Regions from separate parts of the Cohaesibacter marisflavi genome, predicted to be linked through region 2. Evidence: riboswitches for the same ligand, from Rfam matches in the RefSeq annotation. Region 2 holds a riboswitch; the other holds the start of a gene.
The links. A riboswitch is a leader RNA that binds a small molecule or an ion and turns the genes downstream of it on or off. The one in region 2 is predicted to bind S-adenosylmethionine.
Positions count from the first base shown of each region.

Region 1 (9,506 bases), 510 kb from region 2:
TGCTTTTGCCCGACGGGACGGTGATCGAAGAGAGCCTTGATATCATGCTCTGGGCCCTCAAGCAGAATGACCCGCAGGACTGGCTCTCACCAGAAGAAGAGACGTTGGATGACATGCTGGCCCTGATTGGGGAGCTAGATGGCTCCTTCAAGCATCATCTGGACCGCTACAAATATTCAAGTCGATATGAGAATGCCGATGAGGTGGTGCATCGGTCCATGGCCATGGTGGCTCTGGCCTCGCTGCAGGCGCGCCTTGAGCTTTCGCCTCATTTGTTCGGCTCGCGCCCGAGCCTTGCCGATATCGCGCTTTTTCCGTTTGTGCGGCAATTTGCCAATACCGATAGGGACTGGTTCGACACCAATGCACCTATAGCCCTGCGCAAATGGCTCGTCGGGCACGAAACCTCGGAATTGTTCATGAGTATTTTCTGCAAGTGGCCTGTGTGGCAGGAAGGCGATCCCGTTACGCTGTTTCCCGCCCCCAGGCACCTTTGACAATGAAGACGAAAGGCGGGCAGGACGCTTGCCTTCCCTATCAGGATACCCAGCGACGTAGACGCTCGGACATGGCGGTCCTGTTCACCGCTTCGGCAACCGTTAGGCCAACATTGCCAAGCATGGAATGGGTATGCCAAAGCGTGAAGATGGGCACTTTACGCGTGCCGAACTTGAGCTTGTAGGGCTCATCTCCAACGGTGAAGTCAAAGACCTTCATACCTTCCTTGACGCATTCCTCAATCAGGTCTTCCGTCATGAGCAGACCGGGGGAATAGCGCCCCACCCGCTCGAAATCGAGTCCCATCATCAGCATCAGATAGCGACCATTATGCTCAATGGCATATTGAACGGCGACGATCTGATCGTCGTAGGTGAACTGGTACAGGCGCACATAGCCGCTTGCGGCATTCTCGATTGCCAGATTGACATAAAAATCGAAGGTGTGCCGTGTCTGAATGAGGTCCTCACCGGGGCGATCCTTGTAGCGCTCCTTATGGAACTCTCTCAGATGATCCATGGCCACCCGGATGGGCTCTTCATCGACAAGGCGATGCATTTGCCAGTTGCCCTCTCGCATCATCGCGCGCCTTTTCTTGTCGCGATGTTTGCGCTCGCTTTTGGAAATATTGGCAAGGCGCCATTCCTGATAGTCCGGACCGAGTTGCGTGATATAGGCGGAAAATTCCGCGCGCTGGAAATGCCCCGAAGGGAACAGTCGCAACACGGCAGGATCGTTGACAGGCATGTGCTTGACACGTAGCACGTCGTAGGCACCCAACGTTTCAAGGAGTCGTTTGCTCAGATAGTCCGGGTCAGGGATCCAGTTTCCGATATCTTTGTGCATCGTCGGCAAAGCATAGTCGACCAGACACATATTGGCATATTCGAGGATGGTCGCCCCGAGCTTTTTGCGAGCGATCAGAGGGACGAGCCCAACAAGACAGCCGGATTTCTTGCAGCGCATTTGCAATGTGCGCTCCTCAATGTCCGGAAAATTCTTCAAATACTGCTGCATAGCATGATGCCAAAGCGGATGCTGAAAAGCTGTGACATCGGCCTGATCAAACAGGGCCTTATATTCCTCGGAAAGAAAATCAAAACTTGAACATACGCTCAACTCAAGCATAACAATTGCCTGCAACTTTTTGGTCAATGAGAAGTGTTACGGCCTAACCATTTCATAGAGAAGATAAGCAATCGTGAATCGTTCAGGCAAAAACACCAGAAAGTTGCATAATAGGTATTTAATTTACTTGTTTATACACGTTTTGAGATACGCGCGGTAACTGCGACGAAAATTCGAGGGAGTTTGAGGAGAAGTTCAAGAGTGTCAGTAGAGATTAAGCTCATGCATGAAAGCAGCCATGCTCTCAATAGTTGATTTGGGCCCTTCTAACAAGATATCGACACCGGCTTCATGATAGCTGCGATCAAGCACGCTCAGCTGCAACAAGGCGATCTGGCGCTCTATTTCGCTGGTCTGGTCGAACCGGCCCGTAAAGGTCTTTTGAACGATGCGTTGCCAGGGCACCAACGTGGCCGCGTCCAGTGCCATGGAGGCAACACCGGAATAGGCACGCGCCAATCCCCCTGCCCCCAGCTTGGTGCCACCGAAATAGCGCACAACGATCACGCCACAATTGATGATTTCTCGCCCGATCAACACCTTGAGCATCGGCATGCCAGAGGTACCCGCCGGTTCCCCGTCATCCTTGGCACCTTCCTCGATATGATCATCCTCATGAATGAGGCGGAAAGCGGTTACATGATGGTTGGCCTTGCGATGCTCTATGCGCAAGTCTTCGAGACGGGCCTCGAACTGCTCGATAGGCACGAGGAAAGCCAGAAATTTGGACTTTTTCTCCTCAAGCTCGGCATAGAATTCGGTTTCGATTGTTTGCAGCATGGCATCATGCCATCCGGAAATGCTTGGACAGTTTCAACCCCTGCGCCTGATAGTTGGACCCGATGCCCGTGCCATAGAGGCGGGTCGGACGTGCCCGCATGCGTTCATAGGCGAGACGTCCGATCAACTGGCCATGCTCCACAATGAAGGGCACTTCATGGCTGCGCACTTCCAGCACGGCACGGCTCCCCTTGCCTCCAGCTTCCGAGGCGCCGAAGCCGGGGTCGAAGAAGCCAGCATAATGCACCCGGAATTCGCCCATAAGCGGGTCGAACGGTACCATCTCGGCGGCATAACAGGGGGGAACATGCACCGCTTCGCGCGAGACCAGAATATAGAACTGGTCCGGGTCCAGAATAAGCGCATTCTTGCCACGCCCCGCTATAGGTTCCCAGAAATCGAGCATATCGAGTGCATCGCGCTTGTCGACATCAATAACAGCACTATGGCGCTTGGCGCGATAGCCGATGATGCCTTCTCCTTCCAGATCGATCGACACTGCAATGCCGTTGTCGATAAAGGGATCATCGGAGGCAATGACAAGACTTTCGCTGTTATGGAGCGCCAGATGTTCGGCATCACTGAGGCGCGAACGCCCCTGCCGGAAGCGGATCTGTGTCAAGCGGCTACCGGCACGGACCACAATGGGAAATGTGCGCGGGCTGACTTCCAGAAAGAGCTGGCCGCGATAACCGGTTGGGATGGTATCGAATTGGCGGGACCTGTCTGCAATGACACGGGTAAAAATGTCTAGTCGTCCGGTGGAGCTTTTGGGATTGGCGGCCGCCTCGATGAAATCTGGCAGGGCCAGACTTTCCATCAACGGCACAATGTAAACACAGCCGGTTTCCAGCACAGCCCCTTCTGTCAGGTCAATCTGGTGGAGCTGCAACCGCTCCAGTTTCTCTTCAACGGTCTCGTTGGGACCGGGCAGGAAGGAGGCGCGCACACGATAGGCGGTGGCTCCAAGGCGCAAATCCAGACTGGCGGGCTGGATCTGATCGGCATCGGGATGACAGGCAAACCGGATCCCCTCGCCTTCGACCAGTTGGGTAATATCGGCGTCATTGAGAATACCGCTTCCGGTAAAGGAGAAATCAGTCATGCATAGGCCCGTTCATTGCGTTTTCATGTTGTTTAACAGGGATAGTGCCCTTGGGCAACCAGCCAGAAAGCGGGCCAGAACCGGCCCATGAAGGGGCGAACCTCCTGCGCTATGCTCGCATAGCGGCAGCGTCATGCCTTCATTGCGTGAGCAGATAGTCCAGAAATGCATAGACACATTTGTAGTTGTGCACAAATGGGCAGTTGGTTCAAATTTTAGCTTTTATTTTTACCGCAGAAATAGGGAAGTCTACTAATATTGGACACACCTTGACAGAAGGCGTCTGACGACAGCAGGCGCCATTGCTATATGGCCAACCAGGAACAATAGTGTCTTAGATGAAAAAGCTCCTCGCGGTTTGCATTTTAACGGCCTGCTTTATCACAGGCATCATTCTCACATACGAGACTCCGGCAAACTCCAATCAGCTCAATGGTACACGTTTGACTTCTGCCGGGAAGCAGGAAGCGGAAAGCAAGATTGAATCCTTCCTTGAATCGAATATGGCCTATTTCAATCCCTTCAGCGATCAGGTGCAGGTGAACAATTGCAAGATCACCTACCGGCTGAACAGCACGGGCGATTGCGCAGGCTCTCCGACGGCGCGCTTCAACGAGTTCCAGATTGATCTCAAGGATGTTCGCAAGGTGCGAATTTTTGAAAATTCGCGTCGCGGCACCGGTGCTGCCGGGTCCATCCGCTTCGAATTCGCCGAAGACGTGCAAAAGCGGTTCGATCGCGCCAAGCAGCTGTTCAAGCGCTATAATCAGCATAACAATGGCTATACTGGTTCCATGTGGGCACAAGAAGCCTATTCGGCAGAACAGAATGCCGTGAAGGGTGCAGGGCTGCCCAGCATGCGCAGTTATGCCAAAACGCAGAATTGCTCACGCAGCATCCAGCAGTTCCACCTGCCCAAGACGCTTGGTACCATCAGCCTCTCAACGGTGGATCGCGGTGCCGCCTACAGTTTGAAAAATTACCACGCCAGCTGCATCAACAGCTAAGTCTTGTGCTTGCGATTGAGCACATCGGCAATCGAACGACACCTAATCCCTTGTCAAAAATACCTAAACTTTAGATTGAAATTTTCCACATTAATCGTGAAATAGATTCAATTTTAATCTTTCTGCTATGCGCGTTTAAAACAGTTTCGACCAAAATTCCCTCATTGACTAGTTCCACCAGACACAGACATTTTGCGAAAAAATGAAAAAGAATATTATCGTCTTAACTTCCCTATTCTCGGTGATCATTGTTGCCATCTGCTTTCTGGCCCTTTTCGAAGGAAAGAGCTTTGCCAAAATCAAACCGCTTTTCAGCAAGAGAGAAGTGGCGCGAATGGAAAGCATCATTCAAAAGGCGCTTTCAGAGACATCCAATGTCGCCTATGGCAGTGATCTGGTGGTGAAGGATTGCGAGATCATCAATCGGGTTGAAACAGCACGCAATTGCGCAGATCCCTATTCCCTTCGCCTGCAGGAATTTCGGCTCGACATCAGGGAAACAGCATCTGTCACCCAGTCCAGTCTGGTTTCCAGCAAACCGGGGCGTCAGAGCCTCCTGAAGTTTCACTTCACCCCTGAGATCGAGCAGAAGGTGCAGAGCGCCAAGCAGCAGATCTGGGAGTATGTGAGCGACAAACACGGGTTGCGCGGAGCTGTCTGGGGCGAGTTTGCGGAATCCGCAGAACAACGCCTTGTCAAACAATATGGCTTCGACCAACTGGGCAGCTATGATGTCACCCAGACCTGCGGCTCCAGCAAGAAGATGCGCCATCTACCCGAGAAGCTCGGAACCTATATTCTGAGTGGTGATTCCAGAGAGTTGGGACGGGTCATCAAATCCTATCACCAATATTGTGTTTCCTCGGATTCATAAGCGGGCCTGCCAGCGGCATGCCTTAGGCGGGACACTGGTGCCCGGAGCCGTGCCATTGACAGGTGAGGTCTTTGAGCGTACAGAATGTCGCACTTGTGGTCATTTGAGCCGACCGGCTTGCCGCCACGTAAAAGAATGTTGCTAAAAGGTCGGGGATGAAAAACAGTCTATCCCGGCCATACTAACCTATGTCGCCGGGTTTTATTTTGCCCAAAATCCGGCCACCCACGAAGAATGAGCCCGACGTCTCGCGGTGTTCTGCTCCGGACGGCGTGTGGGAAAAACAAGAACAGGATTGAGCCATGTCTGAGACCAAAAAGCCCGAAACCGGTTATCGCCCAGCGACCGAAATGGTCCATGGAGGCGCTATGCGTTCGCAGTGGGGGGAAACATCCGAAGCGCTTTTCATGACGCAGGGTTACGTCTATGACAGTGCAGAAGCTCAGGAGGCCCGCTTCAATGGCGAGGAACCGGGCTATGTCTATTCGCGTTATGCCAACCCGACTGTCTCGATGTTCGAAAGCCGTATGGCGCTGCTCGAAGGCGCTGAAGGCGCGCGCGGTACGGCCTCCGGCATGGCGGCAGTTTCATCAGCCATGCTTTCTTGCGTGAAGGCCGGAGATCATGTGGTGGCTGCCAGCGCCCTATTCGGCTCCTGTCTTTATATCGTTTCGGAGTTGCTGCCCCGCTTCGGCGTTGAATGCACCTTGGTCGACGGCACCAATCTGGAAGAATGGAAAGCGGCGATGCGGCCAAACACCCGTGCCTGCTTCCTTGAAAGCCCGACCAACCCGGTTCTCTCCGTCATCGATATTGCTGGCGTCGCCGAGATTGCTCATGAGGCTGGTGCAAAGCTGGTTGTCGATAACGTGTTTGCAACGGCCATGTGGCAAAGCCCGCTGGCGCTGGGGGCCGATGTGGTCATCTATTCTGCTACCAAGCATATTGATGGTCAGGGTCGATGTCTGGGCGGTGTCGTGTTGTCGACCGAACAGTTTCTGGAAGAAGAATTCAAGGATATCCATCGCCATACCGGCCCGTCGCTTTCTCCGTTCAATGCATGGATCATGCTCAAGGGACTGGAAACCTTCCCTCTGCGCGTGAAGGAACAGACCCTGAGCGCGGGCATCCTTGCCGACCGTCTGGCAGAGCACAAAGCCATAGAGCGCATTTTCTATCCCGGTCGCGAGGATCATCCGCAGGCTGACGTCTGCAAGAAACAGATGCGCGGCGGCTCTACCATGGTTGCGCTCAACGTGGCTGGCGGCAAGGAAAAGGCCTTCCAGCTGGAAAATGCCCTTAAGGTCATCAAGATTTCCAACAATCTGGGCGACGCCAAGAGCCTGATCACCCATCCGGCCACCACCACACATCAGCGTCTCACCGATGATCAGCTGGCTGCAGCCGGTATCGGTCAGGGCACATTGCGTTTCTCGGTTGGTCTTGAAGATGTAGAAGACCTTTGGGAAGATTTCGAGCAGGCACTTGCCAGCCTCTGATCGTCACCCGACAGAGCTATTCACCAGTTTCAGGGGCGCTTTTCCAGAAGCGCCCCTATTGCTTTGCCGATTGCCTTGAAGCTGCCCCCTTTCCTCGAATAGACTGGCCGCATCACGTCCAAAAGGCAAAGATAGATGTCCCAGAATTCTTGCTCTGAAAAAGACCCGACCATTCCCTATGACATGCCGATCGAGGTTCTGCCTTCCGATATCGACATGATGGGACATGTCAACAACACCATCTATTTGCGCTGGGTTCAGGAAGCGGCGACCGAGCATTGGGATGCTGTTGCCCATGAAGATGATCACACTGCGATGGTCTGGCTCATCACCCGCCATGAAATAGACTACAAGCGCCCCGCTTTTGAAGGTGACAAGCTGGTTGCCCGCACATGGGTTGGCTATTATGAGCACCATAAATGCGAACGCTTCACCGAGATTATCCGCTTGAGCGACAAGCGCATTATGGCCAGCGTCAGAACACTTTGGTGCCCGATCAGTCAAGAAACGAAGCGCACGGTTCGCCTCTCTGAAGAGCAGATTGGGCGCTATTCCAAGGGGCGCAAGCCTGCCTGACCCCTTGACTAATCTTTGATATAAAAGTCCGGACGAGAAACCCGCCCGGACCATATTTGCTACTGTCTAACTCTAAAAGCTCATTTCTTGGGCGGGACCAGCGCACAAAAGGCCCCGCTGGCCGCTTCATCCGAGCCCAGCATGATGGCAGCCGGCGCCGTATAGGGATTGAGCGGCTGGCTTGTCTGAAGATCGAAGACCAGAAGCGCACCAAGTGCCAGCAGAGTTGCTGATGCAGGCAACGCCCGACTTGTGAAAAATCCAGTCATGTTTCTACCCCTCCAGTCCCAGTGGTTTGCGCAAGCGGATACCAACCCACGAACCGGCAAAGGCGGCCACGAACCAGGCCCAGCCATGCAGGCTGCCCGTCGAGATACCCGAGAAGAAGGCGCCGACATTACAGCCTAGCGCCAGACGGGACGAATAGCCCAACAGGAACCCCGCCACGATGGCGGCAATCCATGCCTTTGCAGACAGGGAGGGCAGTTTCGCCGAGAGGCCAGACCGCCAGACCGCCACGATGAAGGCGCCCAGAATGATCCCAAGGTTGGTCAGCGATGTGTAGTCAGTCAGAAGGCTGGCCGCGAGCCGCTCCTGATGAGCTGCACTTGCCCAGTAGGGAGAGGCAGACAGATCGGCGCCCAGCGCGCTGGTGACTTTTGCTCCCCAAAGCCCGAGGCCATAGACGACGCCCCAAGGCTGACCGGCTACGACAAAGTTGGCGACTGCCAGTGCGGCGAGCAAAAGGGCAGCAACGAGCAAGCGGCGCGGCACCTTGCGTGCCTGCTTTGGCGCGATAGCCAAAGCCACGCCTCCCACGATCAGCAGACCCAACAGGGTGATACCTAGACCGCTTGTGCCTTGCAGAGCTACCAGAGGCAACTGCCCCAGTTCCGTCCACCAGAGCAGATGATATGATCCGGCAAAGGCACCGATGATGAAGAAGGGGAGCGCAACCACGCTCACCGGATTGCCGCTGCCCGCATTGACCAGCGTCCCCGAGCCACAGCCAAGCACAAGCTGCATGGCCGCTCCAAAGACAAAAGCGCCCCCGACCATGGCCCAGCCAATGGCGGCATGAGCTCCGATCAATTCGGAATGGTCTCCCGAGAGCAGCGGAAACGCGACTATAGCCACCAAAGCAATGGCGATAAGCTGAGCAAGAAGGCCCGCCGGTTCGCGCCGCAGGATCATGGCCCGCCATGGTCCGGCAAAGCCGAACCGCAAACCCTCAAGCGTCAGGCCGAAACCGATGCCGATGGCCAGCAGAAGCCCGTAGCGGACGCCGGCAGCAGCAATCAGGGTTAAGATGGCAATAAGGGCGACACCTATAAGAGCGGCCCTTATAAACAGACGAGACCCCTTGGAAGGGGTCTCAAAAGATGCGCTGATATCAGTCACTGGATTAGCCGCCGGTTACCTGTTTGATGAGGGTTTGAACAAGGCCTGGCGTGTTGGCCAGATCATAGCCAGCGTTGGAATAGCCCACCACAGATTCCGGATAGAGCTTCACATTGTCCAGCTCGGCCAGTTCGGAAAGCGCGAACCAGTTGGTTGCTGCCCAATGACCGGTGTTGCAGAAGCTTACAAGCTCTTCGCCACCCTTGAAGCCAGCCTCATTGGCCAATTGCTTGACCTTGGCCGCATCGGCAATGACCGGCTTGTTATCGAACCAGCTTGAATGCACGAAATATTCAGACTGAGGCAATGTGCCAGGCTTGGCCGCAGCAGGGTGCTTTTTCTCGCCTTTCCAGAATTCTTCCGGACGGGCGTCGACCAGACGGGCCTTCTCTTCACCATTGACGATCTTCAAAATCTCTTCGCGAGAGGCACGCCATTCATCAGAGAAGGTCACATCAATGGTGGTTTTCTGAGGAGATACCGCGCCAGTTTCGAAGGAAAGGCCCTGCTGCTCCCAATTGTTCAGTCCGCCATTGAGAATGGCAATATCGGTAAAGCCTGCCGATTTCAGCGTCCAGTAGACGCGGGCTGCCGCACCAAAATCAGAGATGTTGGCCCCCTGATAGGCAATGACCGTG
Region 1 covers NZ_OY762534.1:2,859,463-2,868,968, forward strand. The annotation lists gene ACKPCT_RS14015 (glutathione S-transferase) at 1-497, shown strand, start outside; gene ACKPCT_RS14020 (GNAT family N-acetyltransferase) at 538-1,626, opposite strand; gene ACKPCT_RS14025 (IMPACT family protein) at 1,831-2,406, opposite strand; gene ACKPCT_RS14030 (2'-deoxycytidine 5'-triphosphate deaminase) at 2,411-3,511, opposite strand; gene ACKPCT_RS14035 (hypothetical protein) at 3,850-4,518, shown strand; gene ACKPCT_RS14040 (hypothetical protein) at 4,721-5,392, shown strand; SAM riboswitch at 5,478-5,557, shown strand; gene ACKPCT_RS14045 (O-succinylhomoserine sulfhydrylase) at 5,695-6,891, shown strand; gene ACKPCT_RS14050 (acyl-CoA thioesterase) at 7,027-7,467, shown strand; gene ACKPCT_RS14055 (hypothetical protein) at 7,548-7,736, opposite strand; gene ACKPCT_RS14060 (YeeE/YedE family protein) at 7,741-8,868, opposite strand; gene ACKPCT_RS14065 (sulfurtransferase) at 8,873-9,506, opposite strand, start outside.
Region 1: it holds a riboswitch for S-adenosylmethionine, as region 2 does, so the genes downstream of both, ACKPCT_RS14045 (O-succinylhomoserine sulfhydrylase) here and ACKPCT_RS11750 (hypothetical protein) in region 2, are expected to answer to the same signal.

Region 2 (9,506 bases):
ATGACATAGGTCTACTTGCTTCCGTGACCAGATCTTTTGCGTATTGCTGCGTCCAAATCGGTTGCCAATAGATATTCTTTCCGTGCTAAAGTATCGCATCGGCTTTTTTTGATTGTTTGTCGTATCAGTGAGCTGGAAGCGGTCACGGTTGCTCGGGCGAAGAGCATGGGACCATGGCCTTTCGCGCAAAGACAAGAGTTTAATTCATTCCCGAGAGGATAAAATGAACGCAATTTCAGAACAATTAGGGGCCTATACGCCGCTCATTATCAATGTTTCCAAGGCCATTCTGTTTCTTGTTGTCGGCTATATTGTCGCTGGAATGGTTGCACGCTTCATTCGCAATCGTATAACACCGCTTGAGAAGGTCGACGATACGCTGGGCAATTTTGCCGCCTCCATGGCGCGTTGGGCCATTCTGACGATTGTTGTTATTGCGGTGTTGCAGCTATTCGGCTTTCAGGCGACCAGCCTTGTCGCGGTGCTCGGTGCTGCGTCTCTGGCCATTGGTCTGGCCTTGCAAGGCACCCTCAGTGACGTGGCTTCCGGCGTCATGCTGATCATTTTCCGTCCCTATAAACTGGGGGATTATGTCAATGTTGGTGGCACCTCCGGCACCGTCCAGTCCGTAGATCTGTTCGTGACCTATATGGTGACGCCGGACAATGTGCAGATCATCATGCCCAACTCTAAGGCATGGGGCTCTATCATTACCAACTACTCGGCGCAAACCACACGCCGCGTCGATCTGACCTTCGGCATCGATTATTCCAACAGCGCAGACAAGGCGATGCAGATTATTCTGGATCTGGCCAATGCAGACATGCGCGTTCAGAAGGTGCCGGAACCATGGGTGGCCGTGACCAATCTGGGCGATTCTTCGGTCGATATCACCACACGTCTGTGGTGTGATGCTGCGGACTATTGGGCGCTCAAATTCGATATGCTGAAGGCCGTCAAGGAAGCCTTCGATGAGCAGGGCATCGACATTCCGTATCCGCATACTCAGATCATTTCCGTCAACAGGAACGAGAAAGACGAAGCCTGATTTTGGCTTTTGAGGCAAGGAAAAACAAAGGGCGGCATGGGCTGCCCTTTTTCTTTGAACGAAGGTGGCTTTGAATGGAGGTGGCAAAGCAGGGGGAATCCAGTGCGATTTTGTCCGCGTTATTGGCTTTATGTCTGTTCTTAATGGGCGACTTTTGCCCAATTTGCCCGAAGCTGACCCTTGCATGCCATTTTTGATGTCATTTACGTGAAGTTTCCTGCTCAACTGAGGCCAAAGCTCAGCTCTTCTCTTGCCGCTTTCCCTTGGATGGGCTAGGAAAAGCCCGCAAGGCGTGTCCTATTTCCGGTGCGCGCCTCTCTAACTTCAATTCTAATTCAAAAGTGACGTCCAATCATGGCAAAGAACAAAAAGCCCAACAAGCTCAAGGCCCGCCTGCCGCGCGGTTTTGTGGACCGGACTGCTGACGATATTCGCGCATCCGATGACATGCTCGCAAAAATCAAGGCCGTCTATGAGCATCATGGCTTTGATCCGATTGAGACGCCGACCTTTGAATATACCGATTGTCTGGGCAAATTCCTGCCTGATACGGATCGCCCCAACGCGGGTGTCTTTTCCGTACAGGATGATGACGAGCAATGGATGAGCCTGCGCTATGATCTGACCGCGCCGATGGCCCGTCACGTGGCCGAGAATATCAACGAGATCCAGCTGCCTTTCCGCACCTATCGCGTTGGCTATGTCTATCGCAACGAAAAGCCCGGTCCTGGCCGTTTCCGTCAGTTCATGCAGTTTGACGCCGACACCGTTGGCGCGCCGGGTGTGCAGACCGACGCTGAAGCCTGCATGATGATGGCAGACACCATGGAAGCCCTCGGCATCGAGCGCGGCAACTATGTTATTCGCGTCAACAACCGCAAAGTGCTTGATGGGGTGATGGAAGAAATCGGCTTTGGTGGCGATGAGCATGCCGAATCCCGCCTCACGGTTTTGCGCGCCGTTGATAAACTGGACAAGTTTGGCACCGACGGCGTGCGCCTGTTGCTGGGCGAAGGCCGCAAGGATGAGAGCGGCGACTTCACCAAGGGCGCCGGTCTTAGCCCTGAAAATGTCGAGAAGGTGATTGCCTTTACCCAAGGTACTCTCGACATGGAAAATGACGGCACCCGCGAGCTGGACACCATGCAGGCCATCTTTGATGCCTGTGGCTACGGGGAAGATCGCATCAAGATCGACCCATCCGTCGTGCGTGGCCTCGAATATTACACCGGCCCGGTCTATGAGGCCGAGCTGCTGTTTGATGTGACCAACGAGAAGGGCGAAGTTGTCCAGTTCGGCTCTGTCGGCGGCGGCGGGCGCTATGATGGTCTGGTCAAACGGTTCGTCGGGCGTGACGTGCCTGCCACGGGCTTCTCCATCGGTGTCTCCCGCCTGATGACGGCTCTTAAGAATCTCGGCAAGCTGGGCACGGATATGGTCGTCGAACCTGTGCTGGTTACCGTTATGGACGGGGATGTCGAGAGTCTTGGCCATTATATGAAGATGGTGCAGGAGCTGCGCGCCGCAGGCGTGCGGGCCGAGCTTTATCAGGGCAACTGGAAGAAGTTTGGCAACCAGCTCAAATATGCCGACAAGCGCGGCTGTCCGCTGGCCATCATTCAGGGCTCTGACGAGAAGGAAAAGGGCATTGTCCAGATCAAGGATCTGGAAGAAGGCAAACGCCTCTCTGCCGAGATTGAGGACAACGCCACTTGGCGTGAAAGCCGTCCCGCTCAGGTCGAGGTGCCGCTCGCCGAGATGGTCGAAACCGTCAAGAAGATGCTCGCAGATCAGGCCGCCGATCGGGACGCCGCCCGTGCTGCCGAGACGAAATAACCGCTCAGCCGGAAAAGGCGAGAGGAGATATCCATGACTCATCTGACCGAAACAATGCGCGCCGAGCTGGCTCAACAGTTCGACGCGGCAGGTGCCAGAGTGATCAATCTGCCGATCCTCTATTCTGCGGACCTGTTTGTTGATCTCATTGGTGAAGACATTCGCCGCCGCCTCTATGTCGCCCCTGGCGCCAATGGCGAGGCGATGGCGCTCCGGCCTGAATTCACCATTCCCGTTTGTCTGCATCATCTGCGCCATGGAGAGGCAACCCGCAAGGCGACCTATGCCTGCCTTGGTCCGGTGTTCCGCCAGCGCGCCGATGATGAACCCGGCGAGTTCCATCAGGCAGGTATCGAACAGATCGACCCCGAAGGCGGCTTTGACTTTGATGCGGCCAACGTCGCCAGCGCCGTTTCCATGGTGGAAAGCCTCTCGGGTAAGCGCCCGGTCGTGACCATCGGTGATCTGGGGCTTTTTTCTGCCTTGCTCAATGCTTTGGGCACGCCCGCTGTATGGCAGCGGCGTCTGGAAGGTGCGTTTGGTGATCGTGCCGTGCTGGACCGCATGCTGAGACGTCTGGAACAGGGCGGCTCGGAAAGCCATGGGGCGTCTGCCGGTCTGGCTCGTATTCTCGAAGGCAAGGCGCCGGAAGATGTGCGCGAGGCGGTTGAGGAAATGCTCGATATCGCAGGCCTTGCTGCCGTGGGCGGTCGCTCTGTGGGCGACATTGCCGAGCGCTACATGGAAAAGGCCGAGCTCGCCGCAATGGCGGGCTGGGATGCCGACAAGCTGGCAATCATCGTGCGCTATCTGTCCATTGCCGGATCGCTCGATGATAGCCTTGATCAGCTCCGTGCCTTCGATGCCAAAGAAGGCGGGCTGCTGGGCGATGCCCTTGCGGCTCTTGCCGATCGCATCGCTGCCATTCGAGCCGCTGTGCCGCAAGGCACGAAGCTGGTGTTCAAAGCCGATTTCGGGCGCCGCCTCGATTATTATTCGGGCTTTAATTACGAGTTGCATTTCGAAGGCGAAGACAAGCCGGTTGCCGGTGGCGGTCGCTATGATCGCCTGCTGGGCATTCTGGCCTCCCGCGCCAAACAGGGCAACGCGGTGGACGCGGTTCCGGCCATCGGTTTTGTGGTCTGGCTGGATCGTCTGACGCAAGCGGGCAAAGAGAGCTAAGGAGAGAGCACCATGAGCAAGACACCTTTGATCATCGCGATCCCCTCCAAAGGCCGCCTGCAGGAAAACACCAACGCCTTTTTCGCCCGTGCCGGTCTTGATGTCGCCCGTCCGGGTGGCGCACGCAATTATCGCGGTCATCTCAAGGGCACCGACAATGTCGAAATCGCCTTTCTTTCCGCCTCTGAAATCGCCAAGGAGCTGAAAGCTGGTTCCGTGCATCTTGGGGTGACGGGTGAGGATCTGATCCGCGAACATCTCGCAACGCCGGAGAGCTATGTCGATCTGCTGATCAAACTCGGTTTTGGTCATGCCAATGTTGTCATCGCCGTGCCCAAGGCATGGATCGACGTGCGCAACATGGAAGATCTCGGCGACGTGGCTATGGACATGCCAGCTCGTTATGGCCATCGCCTGCGTGTCGCGACCAAATATATCAACCTGACGCGGGCCTTCTTCGCCAGCCACGGCATCATTGACTACAAGATTGTCGAGAGCCTTGGGGCGACCGAAGGGGCGCCTGCTGCGGGGTCGGCTGATATCATCGTCGATATCACCTCCACCGGTTCGACCCTTGAGGCCAACAATCTCAAGATTCTGGACGATGGGGTCATGCTGCGTTCGGAGGCCAATCTGGTGGCTTCGCTGACGGCGGACTGGTCTGAGGAAGCCAAATCGGCGCTGGGCGAAATTCTTGATCGCATACAGGCCGAAGAAGCCGCCCGCTCCGTGCGCGAGATCACAGCTGCCCACCATGACGCCGCTGCAATCAGCCAGCAGATCTGTGACGAGTTCGAAGCCGCTGGCGTGACTGCGCCCTATGGCCATAACGACCATATCTTGCGCCTGCATGCCCCGCAAAAGAGCGTCTATGCCATTGCTCGTCGCCTGCGCGAGCTGGGCTCGGTATCCGTATCTGTGGGGCGTCTGGACTATGTGTTCGAGGCATCCAATCCGCTCTTTGATCATATGGTGGAGCGCCTTGGGCAATAAACGGCATTGCCAGCGCCAAAACCGGCGCTGGCCTTGATTTGGACTCATTGCTGGGGCCACTTCCTCACAAAGACAGCGGCAACCGGCGCAATCATTCATCCTGAGCAAGCAGGCTCTTGATTGGCGCCTCAGCACATGAGCATCACATGACCATGAACCGAGATATATCCCGCCGTATGGCGATCAAACTGGTGGCCGCCGGGCTTGCCGCTCCGGCGCTTGTGCGCGCCAATGTGGTCAACGCCGCCGAGTTGGATCGGGCGATCGGAAGTCTCATCATGGTTGGCTTTTCAGGCAAGAGCGCTGGAGGCAATTTTGCCCGCACCATCGCCAGCCAAATTGCCAAGGGCAGGGCGGCCTCTGTTGTCTATCTTTCCACCAATGTCGGCACGCGCAAGGATGTGCTGGGGCTCAACAAACTGTTTCATGATGCTGGTGCCACGCATATCGCCATCGATCATGAAGGTGGTACGGTGCAGCGTCTCAAGGAGCGACAGGGCTTCACCCGCATTGCCTCCGCGCTCAGCATCGCCAAAAGCACCAATCCCGGTGGCGCGGAAAAGATTTACGCCGTGGCGGCAAGAGAATTGTCGGAGGCGGGTTTCACCTTCAATCTGGGCCCAGTGGCAGACCTGCATCGCGCTTATAATCCGGTGATTGGCCGCAACAAACGCGCCTATGGCAAGGATGCTGCCACGGTGATCCGCTATGCGGGGGCTTTCGTGAAGGCGCACCGCCGCTACGGCATCACCACGGCGCTCAAGCATTTCCCCGGACACGGGCTGTCCAAGGCCGATAGCCACAACGGCTTTGTCGATATCCGCGATACGTGGCAGCCAGAGGAATTGACGCCCTTTGCCGAACTGGTCCGTATGGGACTGGCCGACTGCATCATGTCCGGTCATCTCTATGTGCGAGTGGGGAAGGATAGCAACGGCGAATTGACAACCTTTTCCAAGACCCTTGTGCGCGATGCCCTGCGGCGACGCATGGGCTTTAATGGCCTGATCATGACCGATGATCTCAACATGGGCGCCGTGCGCAAGGTGGCATCCACCCGCGAAGCGGCCATTCGGGCCGCTCAGGCTGGCTATGACATTCTTTTGCTGTCCAACAGCCTCAAGCCTGATGCCAATCTGCCCGCCGAAGCCGTCGGTTGGATACGCGACGCGGTGCGACAGGGGCAGATCAGCGAGAAGCAGATATTGGATAGCGCGGCCCGATTGCGTCGCTCGCGTTCGGCTTGATGAGCCTTATGAGAGACGCTACGGGCTTCGCTATGGTCGCTTTTTAGCGATGGGCGCGGTAATAACCCTGCGCCAGCTCGGGATAATGATAGACGAGCGTGGCAAACACGGTTTCATCCACGGCATAGCCCAGACCGGCTGAAATGAGATGAGCGCACTGTTCAGTGCGGTTCTTCAGGCTGGAAAGGGAAAGCCCGCTGCGTGCACCCAGATCATAGGCTTCGCGGAACGACATGATGCGGGCGCGAAAACCGGCCTTCAGAACCGCGATGGTTTCGGCGCTGGCTGCTTTTGTCGTTGGATTTCCTGTTTGGCTGTCAGCTTCCTTGGATAGATTGGAGGCGTGGTTGACAGGAAAATCGTAGCTTTGATCGATTGCTTCAAACATTGTGTTTCCTTCCTAACATGCCCATGGACAACGCCCATGCACGGGTTTGGAAGACTGACGACAACAGGTAAGGGAACTCCGCTTAGTTGCGCCCATCTTCGCGGTTTGCAAAGATGCCGCCACATCCCCGTACAGGTGCCACCTTGCCGCGGTCGGCAGGTTGGCGAGGGCGTCAGCCCTTCTCGTGATGATGGCCGCATAATTAGAGCAACTTTGAGACGGAATCAAGCCTGTTGTGGATTATTGCAGCTCTGAATGCTGCGCATAGCGGGAGAGTCGAGCTTGGACAGCTGTTCAATTTGCTCGCATAGATTGAACAAATGATCCGCTTTGGAACGTATGTACCAAGAGTGCCAACTGAAAAAAATGCAATCAAAAGGAGGGTTGCCTTTGTGAATGCAGCGTAAGATTGCTGTGAAAACAAAAGAAATAAGAGGTCGTCATAAGACGACCTCTAGTGACGGTGAATTGTGGGGACCGTCCTTAGAAAGACTATTTTCTTCGCTCATCTGGTGTCTTGTTGGGGGACCAACACCGAGAGCTGCTTTTTTCTTGGGCCTTTCTTGATTTTGATACTACGCTTAGCTGGTCGGTTTTTCCATAGTGCTCATCGAAAAATTGCATGTAGAAGTCGAAAAAAGGTAGGTTATAAAGCGCAAAACGTGTAATTCCTTATTCGGTTAGGCTTGAATATGGCTGTATAAAATAAATATTATTTATAAAATGGATGTGTAATTTTATAGTTGTTCTTTATTATTCTGTTGAGACGGTGCGAATATTCGGTCCATTACGAGCCGACTTTGAGTCATTTCAATAAGTATAGAGGCTTTTTAATGTGCAAGAATCTGTAAGTTTGCTTCGTCTGATCCTGCCTATTGCACCTAATTCAATTTGATTAGAAATCTAGATAAAAATACGCATGTCATCTTTCTTGTTTCACGCGATTGCAAGATTGCTCTTTACTCGGGCAGTCACACGGTGCCTGCAACCTGTAAGCTTTTCTTAACCCAAAATCCCGAATTGGCTGCGTATTAAAAGTTGCACGGTAAATTTGAGTGTATGCAGATGCCATCTTGCATTTGGCTTATCAAAAGCGCATGCATCATTTGGGATGAATCGAGCTTGCTGACTGTTTCAGATCGTGTTGCGTTTCTCCTTTCCGCTTCAGGCGTGGCATGGCCCGCCGAACGTTAAATGGAGATGTGTGTTGTTGTGCGCTTTGGATTTCGGATTGGCTCAAGGCATAGACGCGGCCATTATCCAGCTCGTGCGGGCGGGTAAGATTGGTTCGATTGCCTGCTTGCCGGTGTCTGATCTGTGGCCCAAGAGTGCAAGCGGATTGCACGCCTATCTCAAGACCGCTCCAAAACGCCCTATCGTGGGGCTCTGTCTGGCGATCACCGGACCCTTTTCACCACTCTCTACCGGATTCGCACCGGAAAATCGCGATCAACAGGGCTATTTGCCCCGGAGAACGGATCTGGCCCGAGCGGCGCGCCGGTTTGAACTGGATGAAAGAACGCTTGAGGCGGAGTTCCGCGCGCAGTTCCGGCGGTTCACCGCCCATCTAGGCAGCAGTCCACACTTTTTGGTACTTCAGCCTGAGATCCTCTATTTCGCAGCCGCAGCCCGCGCTGTCACCGGTACTTTAGCAAAATTCGATGCAGCAACGCTGCCGGTCATATGTCCTTTGTTACCGCAAGCCAATGGGTGGAAGGACAAACTGGAAAAACGCCATATCTGGCGAGCCAATGATCATATGCGCGAACCCTGGGTGCGGCGCGCCTTGATGGAGCCCCCAAATGCCGAGCGATTGCCCCCTAAAAACAGCTGGTTACAGGATGGAAAGATCTGGACGGCTATAAGGCCCGCTTTACCAGACGAGCGCTTGTCCCGCTTCGATCCGGATCCGCTATTTCGGGTAAAACAAATGGGGTGGCTTTAACCGCAGTTCTGAGATATTTCCCGATCTGTATGGATGATTCAACTTTTTACCCGTAGCAATTGGTATTGGATTCTCCTTGCTGCAACATTTCCGAGTATAACGAGCAACTTGCCACTTGAGTTCTTGTTGTGTCGCGGTATTCTTGTATTACATGCTGGATACCACCATACGAACGACTTTTTGTGTCAGTACAAGTTGGGAGCCAGCAATTTATACTGGGGGACAGTGAAGAACAAATCTGGAATTTGGTGACAAAACGGCTCAACTGCCTTTTGGTTGAGACGCCACGGGTCTTGAATTTTGGATCAAATAATCGAAGCGCCGCGCTCCGATTAGACGTCAGTGGTAAAGATATCCCTGACTTGTAAGGCTTTTCTCCAGCATTAAGAATGTTTCGTTGTTGTTTTATCTGATGCAATGCTCCAGGGGCTCTCGAGCCGCCTTGGTCGCATCAGATCTCCGGAGGTATCCGGAGGGAAACAGAACATAGTCGCGGTCGGATACGATTCGATGCTGCGACAAGGCGGGCTGCTTTTCGGGGGACTGGTGGCCCGCCTCTTCTGTTTCTGCTCACCAAGCATGGTTCGATTGGTTCTCGTCAGAACCCAATTCACTCGACAGCTTTGGAAATTGGACAAAAATGACCTAAATGTAAGGTGTCTATGATGGAATAGGCGGCCTACACTCTCCCTTTATCCATTTTTCAACATGGAGAAAATGCGTTTCATGCGCATATACGAAACCTCCGATTTTACCCAACCCCATCAGATCAGGTAGAGTTTGTACCGTCCTTGGCCAAAAGCAAGCATGGAACCGCAATGGAGTAGCTCGCCAACGCGTAGTAACTGGAGAATTTCCAAACGGTTT
Region 2 covers NZ_OY762534.1:2,348,396-2,357,901, reverse strand. The annotation lists gene ACKPCT_RS11775 (mechanosensitive ion channel family protein) at 224-1,048, shown strand; gene hisS (histidine--tRNA ligase) at 1,400-2,884, shown strand; gene ACKPCT_RS11765 (ATP phosphoribosyltransferase regulatory subunit) at 2,918-4,066, shown strand; gene hisG (ATP phosphoribosyltransferase) at 4,079-5,059, shown strand; gene ACKPCT_RS11755 (glycoside hydrolase family 3 N-terminal domain-containing protein) at 5,206-6,306, shown strand; gene ACKPCT_RS11750 (hypothetical protein) at 6,350-6,694, opposite strand; SAM-I-IV-variant riboswitch at 6,779-6,890, opposite strand; gene ACKPCT_RS11745 (ChbG/HpnK family deacetylase) at 7,836-8,639, shown strand; gene ACKPCT_RS11740 (hypothetical protein) at 9,404-9,506, opposite strand, start outside.